Regions from separate parts of the Kitasatospora sp. NPDC034035 genome, predicted to be linked through region 2. Evidence: riboswitches for the same ligand, from Rfam matches in the RefSeq annotation. Region 2 holds a riboswitch; the other holds the start of a gene.
What was found. A riboswitch is a leader RNA that binds a small molecule or an ion and turns the genes downstream of it on or off. The one in region 2 is predicted to bind thiamine pyrophosphate.
Positions count from the first base shown of each region.

Region 1: linked by a shared signal. The riboswitch ahead of ACZ52J_RS26565 (purine-cytosine permease family protein) and the one ahead of thiO (glycine oxidase ThiO) in region 2 are both predicted to bind thiamine pyrophosphate.

Region 1 covers NZ_JBVISA010000020.1:100,214-103,595, reverse strand. The annotation lists gene ACZ52J_RS26570 (S1C family serine protease) at 1-1,599, opposite strand, end outside; TPP riboswitch at 1,810-1,956, shown strand; gene ACZ52J_RS26565 (purine-cytosine permease family protein) at 1,949-3,382, shown strand, end outside.
Region 2 covers NZ_JBVISA010000017.1:55,738-59,119, reverse strand. The annotation lists gene ACZ52J_RS23755 (thiazole synthase) at 1-301, opposite strand, end outside; gene thiS (sulfur carrier protein ThiS) at 303-503, opposite strand; gene thiO (glycine oxidase ThiO) at 569-1,747, opposite strand; TPP riboswitch at 1,751-1,863, opposite strand; gene ACZ52J_RS23740 (NAD(P)/FAD-dependent oxidoreductase) at 2,005-3,213, shown strand; gene ACZ52J_RS23735 (Rv2175c family DNA-binding protein) at 3,256-3,382, shown strand, end outside.

The sequences.
Region 1 (3,382 bases), on a different contig from region 2:
GACCGGCTTGCCGGTCTTGATCAGGGTGTCCGCGACCCACTTGGCCTGGTTGATCGGGATGGCGAAGCCCAGGCCGATGCTGCCGGCCCGGCCGTTGGCGGAGGCGTTGGACTGGATCGCCGAGTTGATGCCGACCACGGCGCCGCCGGAGTCGAGCAGCGGGCCGCCGGAGTTGCCGGGGTTGATCGAGGCGTCGGTCTGCAGGGCGTTCATGTACGAGGCCTGCGAGCCGGTGTCGTCGCCGGAGGCGACCGGGCGGTCCTTGGCGCTGATGATGCCGCTGGTGACGGTGGACTCCAGGCCGTACGGCGCGCCGATCGCGACGGTGGCGTCGCCGACGTTGACCTTGTCGGAGTCGGCCAGCGGCAGCGGGGCCAGCTTGCTCTTCGGCGGGTTGTCGATCTTGACCACGGCGACGTCGTAGCCCTCGGCGTGGCCCAGCACCGAGGCGTTGTACGAGGTGCCGTCGGCGAACTTGACGGTCAGCTTGCCGCCGTTGAGGGTCGGCGCGACCACGTGGTTGTTGGTGAGGATGTGGCCCTCGGTGTCGAAGACGAAGCCGGTGCCGGTGCCGGACTCGCCGTTGCCCTGCGCCTTGATGGTGACGACGCTGGGCAGCGCCTTCTGCGCGATGGCGGCGATCGAGCCGGGGGAGGGCTCGTTCTTCTGGGTGTCGCTGGCCTGGACGGTGGTGCTGCGGTGGTCGTCCGCGGAGCTGCTGCTGTCGTTGCGGTCGGCCACGGTCACGCCGAGCGCGCCGCCGGCCACACCGGCGACCAGTGCGACGGCAGCGATCAGGGCGACCAGTGCGCCGCGCTTCTTGCGCGGGCCGCCGCCGTCCGGGCCGCCGGGGTAGTCGGCCGGGTAGCCGAGCGGGCCCGCCGGGCCGCCGGGGTAGCCCGCGCCGCCGGAGGTGGCGTCGTGGGTCGGGCCCCAGCCGCCGAGCGGCTGGCCCGCACCGAACGGGTGGTGGCCGTGCGCGGCGGGCGTGCCGGGGGCGGCCGGGGTACCGGGGGCGGCTGCGGCGGCGCCGTACGCGTCGTGCGCACCGGCGGCGGGGACGCCGTGGGTCGGGGTGGCGTACGGGTTGGCGGCCGGCGGCAGCGCCGGGGCCACGGGCGCTGCCGCCGGGGCCACGGGCGCGGCGGGCGGCAGGACCGGCGGCGGCGCGTCGATGTACCCGGTGGCCGGGTCGACGGCGTGCTCCTCGGCGACCGGCGCGGCGGGCGCCACCGGCGGGGCGGCTGCCTCGGGCGCGGCCGCCGGGGCCTCCGGCGCGGGGACCTTGGTGAAGGCGACGGTGGGCTTGTGCCCGCCCTCGGCCGGGACGGTCTCGGCCGTGCCGGCCTCGCCGGTGGCCGCCTCGGGTTCGGGCACCCGACGGAACGCCATGGTCGGCTTGTGCCCGCCGTCCGCCGGCGCCGCGTCCGCCGGGGCGGCCTCGGCGGTGGCCGCCTCCGGCTCGGGGACCCGGCGGAAGGCCATGGTCGACTGGTGCCCGCCCTGAGCGGGGCCTTCGGAAGCGGACTCAGCCGCCCCCTGGCCGGCGGGCTGCTCCCCCTGCGGCCCGGTGGGCCCAACCTCGCGCTCGGTGCTCACGGACGACCTCCATAGCTGGCAGAACCAAGGACCATAGTTTTTCGCACTGTCGATTCGATTGCCGTAAGGACCCCTCTGAAGAACTCATAAGAATCCTTAGCCGGTGCCGACGGCCGAGGGCTCCCCCCTCCCCGCCGGGCGTCCCGCGATGCGGACCGCGCACGCCCTGGCCTTGGGTGTTCACCCCTGTGCCGGTTAGCCTGTCGCTCCAAACTGACACGCGGGAGCTTGGACCGACCAGGCTGAGAGTGCGCATGTCGACCGTACGCCACGCGAGCGAGGCGGACGGTCGAGGGGGCGCTGACCGCCGGAACCTGTCCGGGTAATGCCGGCGTAGGGAGTATCGGCCATGCCGTCTGCTTCGTCATCCTCTTCTTCGGACGCTGCCGCGTCCAAGGATTTCCCCGAGTCCACCGCTGCGGCGACCACTGCCGCGGCCACCACGGCGACCGCCGTGCGGGACCGTTCCGAGCGCGTCGAGGCGCCGCTGGTCCTGGACACCGAGCCGCCGCGCACGCTGCGCTTCCGGGACCACTTCGCGCTCTGGATGAACCTGGGCGTCAGCCTGATCGGCTTCTCGACCGCCGCCACCGTGCTCGGCGCCCCCGGCAGCGAGCTGTCGCTGGCCGCCGCGGTGACCGCGATCGTGGTCGGTACGGCGGTCGGCACCGCGATGCTCGGCGTGGCCGCGCTGATCGGCGCCCGGACCGGCGCCCCCGCGATGGCGAACCTGCGCGGGCTGTTCGGCACCCGGCTGTCGTACCTGCCGACGGTGCTGAACATCGTGCAGTGCGTCGGCTGGGGCGTGTTCGAGCTGCTGACGATCTCGGCGGGCGCCCAGACCGTCGCCCACACCACCGGCTACCGCTGGCTGTTCGTGCTGCTCGCGGGCGCCCTGACGACCGCGCTGACCATCTGGCCGCTGGGCTCGATCGCGGTGCTGCGCCGCTTCGTGGCCGGGGCGGTCGCCGTCGCGATGGTGTACTTCACGGTCCAGCTGGGCCGCCAGGGCGTGCCGGACCCGGGCGCCGGCAACTGGCACGGCTTCCTGGGCGCGACCGACGCGATGATCGCGGTGTCGATCTCCTTCGTCCCGCTGGCCGCCGACTACACCCGGCACTCGCGCACCCCGCGCTCGGCGTTCTGGGGCAGCTTCTCCGGCTACACGATCGCCCAGGTCTGGTGCTACGTGCTCGGCCTGATGGCGCTGCTGCAGTCCGGTGGCGACCCGAACAAGCTCTTCGACTCCTTCCTCGGCGTCTGGGCCGGCTGGCTGTTCCTGCTGGTGCTGGTGCTGCGCGAGACGGACCAGTCGTTCGCCAACGTGTACTCGACCGCGATGTCGGTGCAGAACCTGCTGCCGCGGGTGGACCGCCGGGTGCTGAGCGGCGTGATCGGCGTGCTGACCACCGTGCTGGCGCTGCAGATCGACCAGTTCACCGACACCTACTACAGCTTCCTCGGCCTGATCGGCTCGGTGTTCGTGCCGCTGCTGGCGGTGCTGGCGGTGGACTTCTTCCTCGGCGCCGGGCGCCGCGGCTGGAACCTCTCCGAGGACGCGCCCGCCCGCTGGACGATGCTGCTGCCGTGGGTGCTGGGCTTCGCCGTCTACCAGTTCATCGCGCCGACCAAGGTCGCCGACTGGTGGACGAACTTCTGGACCTCCGCCCAGGAGGCCCTGCACTTCACCCCGCAGGAGTGGACGTCGGCCTCGCTGTTCGCCTTCCTGGTGCCGGCCCTGGCCACCTGGGCGCTCGCCCCGCTCTCCCGCCGCACCGCGCGC
Region 2 (3,382 bases):
CCTCCAGCTTCACCCAGTCGGTGCCGAGCGCCTCGCGGGCCAGCCGGGCGGTCAGCACGGCCTCGCCGGCGGTGAAGCAGCCGGCCGTGTTGGGCAGCACGCGGATGCCGTTGCGGGTCAGCACGTCCAGGACGGAGCCCTGGGTGCCCGCGTCGACCCGGCGCATCGCGACGGTGGTCAGCTCGGTGCCGGAGGCGAGCAGCGCGCGCTCCAGCACCTCCAGGCTCGGCGCGCCGCCGGTGCCCATGATCAGCCGGGAGGAGAAGCTCGTCCCGGCGATGGTCAGCAGGTCGTCGGCCATCTCAGCCTCCCTGCACGGCGGTGAGGATCTCGACCCGGTCGCCCGCGGTCAGCGGCGTCTCGGACCACGAACTGCGGGGCACCACGGCCTCGTTGAGGGCGGCGGCGACGCCGGAGTTGGCCCGGCTGACGGTGGCCACCACCTCGGCGAGGGTCGTCGCGGCCGGCACCTCGCGGGGCTTGCCGTTGACGGTCAGTGCGATCTCGTCCGGACCGGTTTCGTTCGGTGCGGTCTCGTTCGGGCCGGTTTCGTTCGGTGCGATCTCGGTCATGCCAGGGCCTTCGTGGTGGGGCGAGCGGGGGCGGGGGAGAACCGGGTGGGGGTGAACGGCTGCGCCAGTTCGGGGAGTTCGCCGGTGGCCAGGTACTCGGAGAGCAGGTCGGCGGTCACCGGGGTGAGCAGCACGCCGTTGCGGTAGTGGCCGGTGGCGGCGACCAGCCCGGGCAGTGACGTCGGGCCGAGCAGCGGCGCGTTGTCGGGCGAGCCCGGGCGCAGACCGGCCGAGGTCTCCGCGAGCGGGAGTTCGGTGAGACCCGGGACCAACTCGTGCGCGTCGCGCAGGAGTTCGTACACCCCGCCGGCGGTGACCGTGGTGTCGTAGCCCTGCTCCTCGGTGGTCGCGCCGATCACCAGCTCGCCGTTCTCCCGCGGCACCAGGTAGATGTGCCGGCCGCGCACCACGGCGCGGACGTTGCGGGAGAGGAACGGCCGGTAGGCGTCGGGGACCCGTAGGCGCAGCACCTGCCCCTTCACCGGGCGGATCGCGGGCAGCACGCCCTCGGGCAGACCGGCCAGCCGGTGGCTGTGCGGGCCGGCGGCGAGCACGACCTGGTCGGCGGTCACGGTCTCGTGCGTGCTCAGGCGGGCGCCGACCGCGCGGCCGCCCTCGACCAGCAGCTCAACCGCCTCGGCGGCCCGGACGACGACGCCCGCGCGCTCCCCGGCCGACAGCAGCGCGGTGAGCATCCGCCGGCCGTCCACCTGGTGGTCGTCCGCGACGTGCAGGCCGCCGCGCACCCCGGGGGCGAGCATCGGCTCCAGCCTGCGGGCCTCCCGGCCGGTCAGCCAGGTCGAGTCCAGGCCCAGCCGCCGGTGGAAGGCGTGCAGTTCGCGCAGTTCCTCGCGGTCGTCGGAGTCCAGCGCGACGGCGATCGTGCCGCACTGGCGGTAGCCGGTGTCCTGGCCGCCGCTCGCCTCCGTGAGTTCGGCGACGAAGTCCGCGTACCGCTCGTTGGAGGCCATGCCGAGGCGCAGCAGCGGCTCCTCGCCGTACTGGAGCTCGGTGACCGGGGCGAGCATCCCGGCCGCGACCTTGCCCGCCCCGCCGCCGGGGGTGGGGTCGACCACGACGGTCCGCAGCCCTCGCTGCGCCGCCCGCCAGGCGACGGCGAGGCCGATGATGCCCCCGCCGATCACCAGGACGTCGGGTGGGGCGCCTGATGGCATGCGTGTCAAAGCTGCTCTTCTCCCTTCGCCGGTATGACCCGGATCAGGTTCGGACGGTCGCAGGCCGTGCCAGCCCGCCTCTCAGCCCGGTTCGCCGGGCTCCCGTGATGGTGTCCCCACCATAACGCCGGGGCCCGGCCCGGCCGAAGGGCCGGACGAAGGGTGGACAGGGGGAGGCGGAAGGGGGCCGCTCGGCGCGAGGCCGCGCCTGAACGAAGGGTGGACGGCCCGGAAGCGGTGGCGTCGCGCTGAGTACAGTGACGGGCGTGGCAGAGCTGAGCGGGACGGATCAGGTGGTCGTCGTCGGGGCCGGGCTGGCCGGGGCGCAGTGCGCCCTGAAGCTGCGGCAGGGCGGTTGGCGGGGGCGGATCACGCTGGTCGGCGAGGAGCCGCACGCGCCGTACGACCGGCCACCGCTCTCCAAGGACGTGCTGCTCGGCAAGAGCGACAGCACCACCCTGGACATCGACTACGCGAACCTCGGCATCGAGGTCCGCACCGGCCGCCGGGCCACCGGCCTCACCCCCGGCGTGCTGCACACCGACGACGGCGACCTCCCGTACGGCTCGCTGGTGATCGCCACCGGCGCCGTCCCGCGCGCCCTGCCCGGCGCCGAGCGGGCCCACCTGCTGCACACCCTGGACGACGCGCTGGCGCTGCGCGCGCTGCTGCGCCCCGGCCTGCGGCTGGTGCTGGTCGGCGCGGGCTGGATCGGCGCCGAGGTGTCCACCGCCGCCCGCGAGGCGGGCTGCGAGGTGACCGTGGTCGAGGCGGGCCCGGCGCCGCTGCCCGGCGCGCTGCCGACCGCGATCGGCTCGGCGATGGCCGCCTGGTACGCCGAGGCCGGCGTCGACCTGCGCTGCGGGGTCGGCGTGGCCGCCGTCGAGCCCGGCGCGGTGCTGCTGGCGGACGGCTCGCACCTGCCCGCCGACGAGGTGGTGGTCGGCATCGGCGCCCGGCCCGCGACCGAGTGGCTGGCCGGCTCCGGCGTCGAACTGGACGGGACCGGCGCCGTCGTGGTGGACGCGCGGCTGCGCACCAGCCTGCCCGGTGTCTTCGCGGCCGGGGACTGCGTCAGCTACCCCTCGGCCCGGGCCGGCGGCCGGCTGGCCGTCCAGCACTGGGACCACGCGCTGCAGTCCGGCGAGGCGGCGGCCGCCGCCGTCCTCGGTGCGGACGCGCCGCCGTACGACCCGGTGCCGTACTTCTGGTCGGAGCAGTTCGGGCGGATGGTCCAGTACGTGGGCCGGCACGCCGAGGGCGACGAGCCGCTGTGGCGCGGCAGCCCGCAGGACGGCTCCTGGGCGGTGCTCTGGCTGCGCGACGGGGTGCCGAGCGCGCTGCTGACCGTGGACCGGCCGCGCGACCTCACCCAGGGACGGAAGCTGATCGAACGCGGTGCGGCGCTGGACCCGGCCCGCGCGGCGGACCCCTCGGTTCCGCTGAAGTCGGCGGTCGCCGGGTAGCGGCTGGTGCGCGGCGGGCCGCGGAGGTGGCAGTCTGGTGGCGTGAGTGAGATCGAAAGCAAGATTGAAGCCCTGGTCGCCGAGTGGATGTACCTCCCCGACATCTCCGAGCAGTGGGGGGTGCGCGTCACCGAGGTGCGCGACCTGGTCCGCAGCGGCGGCCTGATCG